DNA from 2 places in the Rhizobium sp. 01T417 genome. Region 2 is predicted to be linked to the other one. Evidence: riboswitches for the same ligand, from Rfam matches in the RefSeq annotation. Region 2 holds a riboswitch; the other holds the start of a gene.
The links. Region 2 has a riboswitch for thiamine pyrophosphate ahead of thiC (phosphomethylpyrimidine synthase ThiC). Riboswitches for the same ligand answer to the same signal wherever they lie in the genome.
Positions count from the first base shown of each region.

Region 1 (6,073 bases), on a different contig from region 2:
CCACACAATGCTTGTTTTCGGCATCCCAAACGCTGTCGGTCCTGCAGACCGGCTGCTTGGGCGAGCAGGACTTTCCCGCCAAGGTGGATTTCAAGCTGCGAGTGCACAGGCACCTCCCCTTTTCCCAACCCCAATTCTCGGGACAACTGACGCAGCGCTTTGTCTTCGGATCAACGAACCGGCCGGTCCCACAGGAACAGGTCGAGCGCTTGGCATCCCACGACGCCCCCGCGGCGCACGCGACGCAAGTTTTCCTTCTCGAATCCCAGTTTTTCCCCTCCGGACAAGTTCCACTCGCATTGACCGCATTGCCGGGAGCCTGCGCCGAAGGGAGCTTTTGTGGCTCGATCGCCTGCTGGCCGGGACACGTGAGCTTTTGATCGCACTGCAGCGAGCAGCCGACCACCCCGCGAGACCGGTTGACCGGCGTGTCTGGATATTCAAAGGGACAGGGCATCTGCTGCGCGCCTGCTGTCCATGCGAACAGCACGATCAAACCGAAGAGAAGAAGACGACATCCCAACATTTCAGAACACTAGGCCCCGACATATCATCTGTCCAGCTTGTCACAGGCGCGCCCCTGGACCTGCACGGGAGTTCGCTTGACCAGCAGTTGGGAGCAGATCTGATGGCCCGGCGTATCGATCAGTCCTCATTTCCGTGCAGGAACCGGAACCCGACGACGTCGAGGTCGACGTCTCAAAGGCCCGAATCTGAAGAAGGTGCTTTCGGTCGGACCGCAGGCGTCGGCGGGTCAGGAAGCTTCACCGGAACGTCCGGCTTTTGGGCCCGATTGTCGGTTGTTGCGGGTGCGGCCGGGCCACTTTCATCAAAGTTCACTGATATCCCGAAGAGCTTCCACTGACGATCGACAGGCGCATAGAGTAGCTCGAAATGCACCTGTATTGGCACCGACGGAAAGAACCCCGCCATATGCAACTTGCCGTCTGGCTCGATCTGCGGAAGCACGGTTAGTTGCGGCTCGATAACCGCAAGGCCACTCAGGTCGTATCCCTGTTTTCTTTGCGAGGCAAAGATCTCTGCAAGTTGCGCGGAATTATTGGCCTGAAAGCCTGGCGAGCCTAGTTCCCGCAGAACGGTGTAGTTGCCAGTCTTGTTCGCCTGGTCGAGGGCAAGAAGCGTGTTTCGCACAAGGATAAGAACGCCATTTCGATCGATATCTGCCGGACGCGGTGCTCTTGAAACATCTTCCTTTGGGGATTTCTTGATTTCGGCGCGAACGGGGCTTCCAAGGCAGGCCTCTATGCAAAGGACTGCCAGCGCCGCGAGGATAAATTTGAACGGCAAATGCATCGTTTGGGATCTCGGCTCGCGTGAACCGAACGGCTGTAGCGCTCGGACGATCACCACGTGAATGTCAACCCCGCGGTCCCACCGAAGGTACCTTCGCTCGTCCCTACGCCGACGCCGCCATGGATCAGCAGATTCTCTGTAATCCGCGCGTAAGCGCTGCCAGCGAAAGCGTTCTCGCCTTCGAACGTGCCCCAATTGATGGACACCGCAAAGTTCTTGTCATTCGGAAGGGTTCCCCCACCCATCGCCAGCGCCATCGCCGTGCCCTCGTAGGCCTTGTCGATGCGTCCATTCATCGGCGACATGCTGGATTCGAGGCTGCTGACGCGATTGTCCAGGGAATCGATGGCGTTTGTATTTGCGGTTACACGCGTATCGAGGCCGGCGATCTCAGTCGTATGGAGGTTGAGAACGTTGGTATTGTTCGTGATGCGCGTCTCGTGATCGGCAAGTTCGTTCGTGTTCTGGGCGACATTCTGATTGGTGGCGTACAGCTGGGAGCCGTTGATCGCATCCGTCGAGGTCGCCGAAATCGTGCCGGGCGCGACGTTGACGATCTTTCGCTCGGCGGCCGGCGCCCCGACGGAGACGACATTGGCGATACCGCCATCCGACGAACCAGCTCCGAGCGCCACCGAATTCTGCCCTGATGACACTGAGCCGGTCCCCAGGGCAAGACTATTGGGGCCCTGAGCACTGCTGTTAAATCCAATCGCTGTTGCCTGATTGCCAGAGGACGAACTTCTATTACCAACCGCAGTGCTATTGCCACCACTTGCACTGCTGTCACCTCCGAGCGCGACTGCGCCGCCAGCACTGGCAACGCTTCTAACGCCAGCAGCCAAGGTATCAACACTGGTGCCTTGACTGCCGACCCCAATGGCAGTCGCACCGGCACCCGTCGTCAGGCTTCGAACACCAACGGCCGTGCTGTCCACACTCTGCGCATTGCTGTCGACCCCCAGGGCAGTCGCGCCAGCGCCGGCAGCTCTGCTATTTTCCCCGATGGCTGAGCTGTTGAATCCGGAGGCGTTGCTGCCCAAACCAACCGCGACCGCGCCCCTGTCTGTCGCCTGAGAATTTTGCCCAACTGCCACCGATGATGCACCGGAAGCATTCGTCGTTGTACCGAGGGCAGTGGCGGCTCCGCCTGTCGCGCTGCTTCCCGCACCGAAAGCGGAGTTTGCTCCCGCGGCGCCCACCGCTGTCGCATTGGTTCCGCAGGCGACGTCATTGGCACCACCGGCAGTCGCCCCGTCTCCCGAGCTTGCAGTGTTCGCGCAGACGAACTGGGCCCGAGCAGGAGCGGGCGAGAATGTTGTTATGGTAGCAGATAGGAGAACACACACGGCAGGAAGCGATACAGAGACTGCAGCATGAGGTGTTCGCATCAAGACCTCCCTTCGGTCGCCAACCGAGTTGGACGATTGCATCGGCATTGTCTTGCCGGCCTATTGGCCGCGTGTAATCAAGCAGTCTGGTGGGTCAGAACCGCAAATCGTCGGCCGCCCATGAACCTCGCCTTTACCCAGCGAGCGGGAGTATGCCATTTGGCACAATCCCTGGAAAGTAAACAAAAATAAGTAAATGCAACACGATCACTGTTTCGGCTGCCGTCCAACAATGCTTACAGCTGCCGACTTTGGAATAACCGCCGAAATTTTGGAAAGTGCCATGGTTCGGACAAACAAAAAGCGGCGCCGGAATCCGTAACAGGTTGCTCACCGCAATCCAGAAGTGAGCAGTTTGCAGGGGGAAATCCAAGTCCTTCCGGCAGCTGTATTATGGCGCGCTATCGGATGAGTGATGCAACCGCCAGGAGGCCGGCAGGCGCCGCGCGCCTCCTGCAGGGCCTTTCCCGGCATCGCCGGGCTCACCCGGCGATGTCCATTTTTTGGATGACAGGCGCGTGCTTCTCTGCGAGAAGAAGGCAATGAGAGACAGGGGCGCCCCTCGAAAGATGGGCTGAGAAGGACCCTTTGAACCTGAACCGGATAATGCCGGCGGAGGGAGTCGCTCGGGACGTTTCGCCTGCTGCGTCAGTCCCCGCGCCTTTCTCCCCGATCGAAAGGCGCACCATGCAAGATCAAACCTTACCGGGAAAGCTGCTGAGCGAGTTGCGCGCGCAACCGCCGCTCGTGCACTGCATCACCAACTTCGTTGCCATGAACATCGCAGCCAATGTGCTTCTGGCCGCTGGCGCGTCTCCCGCCATGGTGCATGCCGAAGAAGAGGCTGGCGAGTTTGCGGCGATCGCAGGCGCACTGACAATCAACATCGGCACACTGTCGTCATCCTGGTTGCGCGGCATGGAGGCGGCAGCCCTCGCCGCCGGCCAGTCCGGCAAGCCATGGGTTCTCGATCCGGTCGCCCACTATGCTACCTTATTCCGCCGGGCGGCCGTTGATCGGCTCCTGGAACTCGGTCCGACGGTCATTCGCGGCAACGCCTCCGAGATCATCGCCCTTGCCGGTGGCGAAAGTCGGGGCCAGGGGGTGGACAGTCGTGACGGGGTCGAACAGGCCGAGGAATCCGCCCGGCTGCTTGCAAGGACACACGGTGCAACGGTCGCGGTAACCGGCGTCGTCGATTTCGTCACCGACGGTGAACGAGCTGCCTGGATTGAAGGCGGGTCGGCCTTGATGCCTAAGGTGACCGCGCTCGGTTGCGCACTGACCTGCCTCGTCGGAGCATTCACGGCGATCCGGCCTGCCGCGCCGTTCGAGGCAACGGTTGCCGCGCTTACGACCTTTGCTGTTGCCGGCGAGATGGCAGCCAGCAGGGCGGACGGCCCCGGTTCGTTTTCTCCGGCGTTTCTCGATGCGCTTGCAGCGCTTGACGCCCCGCTCCTCGATCGCCATGCGAGGGTGCGTTCCGCATGAGGACCATCGACCTTTCACTTTATCTCGTCCTCGATCCCGGTCTCTGTGCCGGCTTCGGCATGGTGGAGACCGCGCGGGCGGCTGTTGCTGGCGGAGCGAGCGTTGTCCAGCTGCGCGACAAGCATGCCGATACACCCCTGATGATCGAAACAGGTCGGGCACTCAAGGCGGCTTTGTCTGGCACGAGTGCCTTGCTCATCGTCAACGATGACGTCGAGGCTGCTGTCGCAATTGGTGCTGACGGTCTGCACATCGGGCAAGAGGACATGGATGCGCCAACTGCCCGCGCGCGGATTGGAGACGATATGATCCTTGGCCTCTCCGTTGAGACCGAGGCACTGGCCGCGGGGATCGATCCGGCAATCGTCGACTACGCGGGTATCGGCCCGGTCTTTGCGACATCAACGAAGGCGGATCACAAGGAGCCGATCGGTTTCGCTGGCCTTGCTCGCCTCGTGCGCATCTGCCCCGTTCCCGCAGTAGCAATCGGCGGGCTGAAGGCTGCTCATGTCGGGGATGTCTTTGCTGCTGGGGCTGACGGTCTTGCCGTCGTCTCTGCGATCTGCGGCACGCGTGACCCTGAGGCGGCGGCTCGCGAGGTCGCGGAAAACATCAGAAAGCTTCACCGATGATCCGAAACGTTCTCTCCATTGCCGGATCCGATCCTTCCGGCGGCGCCGGAATCCAGGCGGACCTGAAGGCCTTCTCCGCCCGCGGTGTCTACGGCATGGCGGCGCTGACCGCGCTGACGGCGCAAAACACACAGGGCGTTTGCGGGGTCCATCTGGTTCCGGCTGCCTTCGTCGCCGACCAGATCAAGGCAGTGTTTGCCGATGTCCGCGTTGATGCAATCAAGATCGGCATGATTGCCAATGCCGAAATCGCCGACGCTGTCGCCGATGCGATCGAACCCCACAAGGCCATTCCGATCGTTCTTGATCCTGTCATGGTCGCCAAGGGCGGAGCTAGCCTCCTCGATCTGTCTGCGATCGAAGTCCTCACCCGGCGGCTGCTACCGCTCGCGACGCTGCTTACTCCCAATCTTCCGGAAGCGGCAGCACTCCTGCATGGACCTTCGGCCGATACCCGCGCGGACATGGCTGAGCAGGCGCAAAGGTTGCGTGCTCTTGGCCCGGAGGCAGTGCTGGTCAAGGGCGGTCATCTGCCAAGCCAGGAAAGCCCTGATGTCCTGGCGACAGCCGCAGGGCTGAGCTGGTTCGAGGGGCTCCGGATACCGACGGCGAACACGCATGGCACCGGCTGTACGCTGTCGAGCGCGCTTGCCGCCGAGCTCGCGAAGGGGGCGACGCTGCCCGAGGCAGTGGCGGATGCGAAAAGCTACCTCGCCCATGCCGTCGCGCAGGCGGATACGCTGACTGTCGGTTCCGGGCACGGGCCGGTTCAGCATTTTCATGAGCTTTGGAAGTTGAGAGAAGGACATTCGAGATGACATTGGCAATCAGCGAACAGACCGTCATCATCACCGGGGCTGGGCGTGGCCTGGGCGCCGCCATCGCTGCTGCCTTTGCCCGCCAAGGCGCGAAGGTCGCAATCAACTACCGCAACAGCCGCATCGAGGCCGAGGCGCTTGCCGCGTCGTTGGGTGATCGTGCCCGAGCCTTCCAGGCGGATGTCCGCGACAGCGAGGCCGTCAGGCGCATGGTGGTCGAGGTCAAGGATACACTCGGTGCGCCGACGACAGTCGTGCACAACGCCTTGACCGACTTCAGCTTCAACGGAGACGCTCGATCGAAGCTCGACCAAATGACCTGGGGTGAAATGACATCACAGCTCGATACGGCCGTGAAGGGGGCTTTGAACCTGATCCAGGCTGCCCGCCCGGACATGGCCACTGCCGGTTTTGGGCGGATCATCAC
Region 1 covers NZ_JBFTQH010000026.1:368-6,440, forward strand. The annotation lists gene AC1DPR_RS22165 (hypothetical protein) at 1-380, shown strand, start outside; gene AC1DPR_RS22170 (hypothetical protein) at 700-1,314, opposite strand; gene AC1DPR_RS22175 (YadA-like family protein) at 1,365-2,753, opposite strand; TPP riboswitch at 3,247-3,343, shown strand; gene thiM (hydroxyethylthiazole kinase) at 3,393-4,196, shown strand; gene thiE (thiamine phosphate synthase) at 4,193-4,828, shown strand; gene thiD (bifunctional hydroxymethylpyrimidine kinase/phosphomethylpyrimidine kinase) at 4,825-5,646, shown strand; gene AC1DPR_RS22195 (3-oxoacyl-ACP reductase) at 5,643-6,073, shown strand, end outside.
Region 1: another riboswitch for thiamine pyrophosphate. It lies ahead of thiM (hydroxyethylthiazole kinase); the one in region 2 lies ahead of thiC (phosphomethylpyrimidine synthase ThiC).

Region 2 (6,073 bases):
GCCACTTGGTCGATGAATGCTACGCGCCGAGCGGCGAGCTTTTCTCGCAGTAGACCCAGCACTCGTCTCGGATCGAGATGTCCTTCCAGCGGGAAGAACAGAGCACGCCTGAAGCGGCCTGCGAGAGCCGGCTCCAATGGGCCGATCTGCTCCTCGCCCAGCCATTCATGGCCGCTGGTGCGGCTGGCAAAGCGATCGAGTTCACCCTGGTCGCGCGCGGGGGCAACGACCAGCGTGCCGTTTCGGTGTACCTCGCCGGGCAGCATCATGTCCCACCGATCGATGGCACCGCGGCCACGCAGCAAGACGGCTTCGTCCGCGCCTTCACGCTCACACCACGGTGCCAGCATGCCGCCCGCGAGCCATGATGCTGCCTGGCCGAAATCTGGATTCGGATCCATAACGGTGACGTCAGCACTTCGAAGAGTGAGTTCGTGCGCGACCGTGAGGCCGGCAACGCCGGCCCCTTTGACGAGGACATGCATCTCAGTCACGCGACTCCTGGATGGTATCGATCGGCATATAGAGATCGCCACCCTCGCGGTATTTCGCCGCCATGGCGTCGAGCCCTTCTTTCTGCGCTTCAGCGCGGATGTCGTGCGAAATCCGCATCGAGCAGAACTTCGGGCCACACATGGAGCAGAAGTGCGCCACCTTGTGCGCTTCCTTCGGCAGCGTCTCGTCGTGGAAGCTGCGGGCCGTCTCCGGATCGAGCGACAGGTTGAATTGATCCTCCCATCGGAATTCGAAGCGGGCGCGCGACAGCGCATCATCGCGCGATTGAGCTGCCGGGTGACCCTTGGCGAGATCGGCGGCGTGGGCGGCGATCTTGTAGGTGATGACGCCGGTCTTCACGTCGTCGCGGTCGGGGAGACCCAGATGCTCCTTCGGGGTGACGTAGCAGAGCATCGCCGTACCGAACCAGCCAATCATCGCAGCACCGATGCCCGAAGTGATGTGGTCATAGCCCGGGGCGATATCTGTCGTCAGTGGTCCCAGCGTGTAGAAAGGCGCCTCGCCGCAGACGGCGAGCTGCTTGTCCATGTTTTCCTTGATCTTGTGCATCGGGACATGGCCCGGGCCCTCGATCATGACTTGGCAGTCCTTGGCCCAGGCGATCTTCGTCAGTTCGCCGAGGGTCTCCAGCTCGGCGAATTGTGCGGCGTCGTTGGCGTCGGCAATCGAACCCGGACGCAGGCCGTCGCCGAGCGAGAAGGAGACGTCATAGGCGCGGCAGATGTCGCAGATCTCCTCGAAATGCTCGTAAAGGAAGCTTTCGCGATGGTGATGAAGACACCACTTGGCCATGATAGAGCCGCCGCGTGAAACGATGCCGGTGACGCGGTTGACCGTAAGTGGGATGTAGTGAAGCCGCACGCCGGCATGGATCGTGAAATAGTCGACGCCCTGCTCCGCCTGCTCGATGAGCGTATCGCGATAGACCTCCCAGGTCAGGTTCTCGGCGATACCCTCGACCTTCTCCAGCGCCTGATAGAGCGGCACGGTGCCGATCGGCAGCGGCGAGTTGCGGATGATCCATTCGCGGATGTTGTGGATGTTGCGGCCGGTGGAGAGATCCATCACGGTGTCGGCGCCCCAGCGCGCGGCCCAGACCATCTTCTCGACCTCTTCGGCCATCGAGGAGGTGACGGCGGAGTTGCCGATATTGGCGTTGATCTTCACCAGGAAATTCCGGCCGATGATCATCGGCTCGGCTTCCGGGTGGTTGATGTTGGCGGGGATGATGGCGCGGCCGGCGGCGACTTCCTGTCGGACGAATTCCGGGGTGACGTGATCGGGAATATGGGCGCCGAAGCTCTCACCGTCGCGCACAATTGCCTCGGCCTTAGCCTTGCGGCCGAGATTTTCGCGGATGGCGATGAACTCCATCTCGGGCGTGATGATACCGGCGCGCGCATAGGCGAGCTGGGTCACGGCCTTGCCGTCCTTGGCGCGGAGCGGTTGGCGCTTGGCGGGAAATTCCGGCGTCAGCCGCTCGCCGCTGGCAAAGCCGTTATCCTCGGGGCGCACCTGGCGACCCCGATAGGCTTCGACGTCGCCGCGCGCGAGCACCCAGCTGCGGCGCAGTTCCGGAAGCCCCTGCTCGATGCTGATGTCAGCGCCTTCGACCGTATAGATGCCGGAGGAATCATAGACTGTGACCGGTGGCTCGCCCGATGTCGGGTGGACGCTGATTTCGCGCATCGGCACGCGGACATCGGGGTGAATGTCCCCAGGGATGTAGATTTTCCGAGAGGCCGGTAGGGGGCCTGTTGTGACGGTCGGGGTGATGGTCTTTGCGGCAATATTCATGGTTTGAGGCTCCAAGTTTTAAGTTTGGAGACCCAGTCCTCAGCCGGAATGATGAAAAGACGCCGGCACGGATTCCACGCGTGAATCCAATGCTTTCGAGCGCTTGCACCGTCCCTACGCCAGTATGAACTGGATCAGGTTCAACGGGTCACTGCGCACGATAGCAGTATCTCAGCCCCTTGCCGGGACCCCCCTGGTGAATGTCAAAAGGTTAGAGCCAGAGCAGCAAAGCTGTCAAGCCGACTGCCGCAACTACATGGAAAGGTCCAGAGCGCGGCCTTCGAAGAGGCGGCTCTGCGAACCCTCAAGATGCGCCTTCATCAAAGCCCGCGCGTCTTCCGCACGTCCTTCGACGATGGCGAGGTAGATCTTGTTGTGCTCCTCGTAGACCTGCTCGAGGCCCTGACGCGGACCAAGCAGCGATAGGCCGTGAAGGTGCATGCCGACGGCGATGTGGGCCTTCAGGGCATCGATCGAGGCTGTGTAATAGTGGTTGTTGGCGGCTTCGGTGACGGCCCGATGGAAGGTGAAGTCGGCGTCGGTGCGATGGAGCTGGTGGCTGGTCGCCTCGCGCAGATCGGCGAGCGCTGCGGCAATCCTCTGGATCGCCGCTTCGTCACGGCGCTTGGCAGCAAAGTAGGCGGCGGCAGGCTCGATCGTCAGTCGAAACTCGTAGCAGCGCTGGATATCGGCGATCGTCTTGACCGGCGAATAGGAAAGCTGCGTCGTCGGCGAACCGTGGGCGCTGACGAAGGTGCCGGCTCCCTGACGGGCATAGACGATGCCTTGATCGCGCAACCGTGCCAAGGCGTCGCGCACGATCGGACGCGACACGCCGAGCATCGATGCAAGCTCATGCTCACCGGGAAGCCGCGAATCCGGCGGATAGTTTCCCGAGCGGATACGCTCCTGCAACTGGTCGAAGACGCGATCGACCAGCTTGACGGCCTTGCCGCGCTCCGGCTTTGCCGCAGGCGCCGCTTGCGCGTTCGCCGGTACACCGTTTGCTTCGTCCACCTTCACTCTCCCCGTCGGCATGAACTATGCCGCCTGATTCTGCGCGATCAGTCTTACCAAACTATCCGAATTACCGAAGCCCCCGGACTTCACCGCGCAGCGCAGACGCAGGCCGTCTGCCGTTACGACGTCGAACCACGGAATACCCGCCTCGATTTCGCCCTGCGGCCTCAGAACCCGAATGCCGAGCTCGCGAAAAACTGCCAGTGCCGTATCGCCACCGCCGACCATCAGCATGTCCGGGCGCGTCATCTCTATGATGGATTTTACGCCTTTTGCGAAGCGGTCGGCAACTGCCACGGCTTCGCCGCTGATTTCGCCAGTACAGCGGACGAGTAACGGCAAGCCAACTTGTGCGTCGGAAGGCACTGCTCCCATGGATGCATCGATGGCAGCGGCGAGGCAGCCGGTACCCTCCAGCCTGGCCATTTGTGCTGTTGTGATCGGGTCGCGGGAGCCGAAGGCAAAGACGGTCCGGCTCGATGCGGCAAAAGCGTTGCTTGTCCTGTTCGACTGTCCGATCTTGCGGGCAAGTGCAGCTCCGATACCGCGGGCGCCGACAGCAAGGGCCCTCTTCCAATCGCGTGCCTCAACCACTTGGTCGAGATCGCTGTCCGTTTCGGCATCGCGGACCAGCACTTCGGTTCCACCACTTGCATCGAAAAGCTCGGCAATCGGCAGCGGCTTGTCGACACCACGACCGACGACGTGACCGTTGTGGGTCAAACGGTCCTGATCGGGAATGGCCGGCGCCACCACGATTATCTCGTGACCGAAGACGGCAGCCAAAGCTACGCTTTCCGCTGCAACGTTCCCCTTGAGCCGGGAGTCGATCTTTTTCAGAACGATTTGAGGCGAGACGGCAAGAAGGGCCTTCGCCGCAGCGTTGACCCTTCCTGCCGCTTCCTCCTCCGGGAGAGCTCTCGAAGCCGTGTTGACCACCGCGACCTCGCAACCGGTCGCAAGCGTTTCCGATATGGCACTGACGTCGATCGCGACAGCGACGGAAAGTCCGGCGTCGACAAAGGGGGCTCCCGTGTCGAGCGCGCCGGTCAAATCGTCAGCGATGATCGCGACCTTCAGCGTCATGCAGTCTGTCCTGAGTTGACAGCGTGGCAGGCGACGAGATGGCCAGGCTTGGCTTCCTTCCATTCCGGCACGACCTTGCTGCACACGTCCATGGCGATCGGGCAGCGCGAGTGGAAGCGGCAGCCGCTCGGTGGGTTGAGCGGGCTCGGCACGTCGCCCTGCAGGATCTGGCGCTTGCGCGTGCGCTCCAGCTCCGGATCGGTTTCCGGAACGGCCGACAGCAGCGCCCTGGTGTAGGGGTGCAGCGGGTTCTCGAACAGCTCCTCGCGCGTCGCAAGTTCCGCCAGGCGGCCGAGATACATGACGCCGACGCGGGTACTGATATGTCGGACAACAGCCAGGTCGTGGGCGATGAAGAGGTAAGTCAGGCCATACTTCTCCTGCAGATCGAGCAGGAGATTAATAATCTGCGCCTGTATCGAGACGTCGAGCGCCGAGATCGCTTCGTCGCAGACGATGAATTTAGGCTGGCAGGCAAGTGCGCGAGCGATGACGACGCGCTGTCGCTGGCCGCCGGAGAGTTCATGCGGATAGCGCTGCGCAAAGCGCGTCGGCAGGCCGACGTCGGTCAGCAGGGTGGCGATCTTGTCCTTGAGCTCCGCTTTGGTGCAGAGCTTGTGGAAAAGGATCGGTTCGCCGACTGCCTCACCGATCGTCATGCGCGGGTTGAGCGTCGAATAAGGATCCTGAAAGACGATCTGCAGGTCGCGGCGGAAGGGCCGCATCTGCTTTTCATCAAGGGTCGCCAGGTCCTGGCCCTTGTAGACGACCTTGCCTGATGTCGCCTTGTAGAGGTTGAGGATGGTGAAGCCGGTGGTGGACTTTCCGCAGCCGGATTCGCCGACGAGCGAGAGGGTTTCGCCTTCCATGATGTCGAGATTGACGTTGTCCAGCGCATAGACGGTCGCCGAACGCTCGCCGAAGGCGCCGAGCTTGACGTGGAAATGCTTGACGAGGTTTTCGACCTTGAGCAGCGGTTGTGCACCCATCACGCAGCCTCCTGCATTTTCTGGACGACGAAGCAGGCCGTACGGTGGTTTCCGGCGCCTGACAGCGGTTCGAGTTTCGGTACGCGCTCGTGGCAAATGGCTTCCGCCAGCGGACAGCGTGGGGCAAAGGGGCAGCCTTTGGGGCGGCGACCCGGCTCCGGCGGCGTACCGCCGATGGACGAGAGCCGGCTTGCGGGCGCATCCGAGAGCTTCGGAATCGAGGCGAGCAGACCGCGCGTATAGGGATGGCTTGGGCGGGCATAAAGCTCGTCAACCGGGGCATCCTCGACGACGGTTCCGGCATAAAGCACGGCGACACGATCGACGAGACCGGCAATCAGCGCCAGGTCATGGGTAATCCAGACAACCGACATGCCGAGCTTGGCGCGCAGATCCTTCACCAGATCGACGATCTGCGCCTGAATGGTGACGTCGAGCGCCGTCGTCGGTTCGTCAGCGATCAGCAGTTTCGGATTGCAGGCAAGGCCGATCGCGATCATCACCCGTTGGCGCATGCCGCCGGAGAGTTCATGCGGATAAGCTTGCAGGCGCTCTTCCGGCCCGGGAATGCCGACGAGGCGCAGCAGTTCGACAGCGCGGACTCGCGCATCGGCCTTCTTCATTCCACGGTGATAGATCAAGGGCTCGCAGATCTGGTCGCCAAT
Region 2 covers NZ_JBFTQH010000002.1:257,710-263,782, forward strand. The annotation lists gene thiO (glycine oxidase ThiO) at 1-485, opposite strand, end outside; gene thiC (phosphomethylpyrimidine synthase ThiC) at 487-2,313, opposite strand; TPP riboswitch at 2,407-2,518, opposite strand; gene AC1DPR_RS03375 (FadR/GntR family transcriptional regulator) at 2,566-3,330, opposite strand; gene AC1DPR_RS03380 (four-carbon acid sugar kinase family protein) at 3,355-4,419, opposite strand; gene AC1DPR_RS03385 (ABC transporter ATP-binding protein) at 4,416-5,408, opposite strand; gene AC1DPR_RS03390 (ABC transporter ATP-binding protein) at 5,408-6,073, opposite strand, start outside.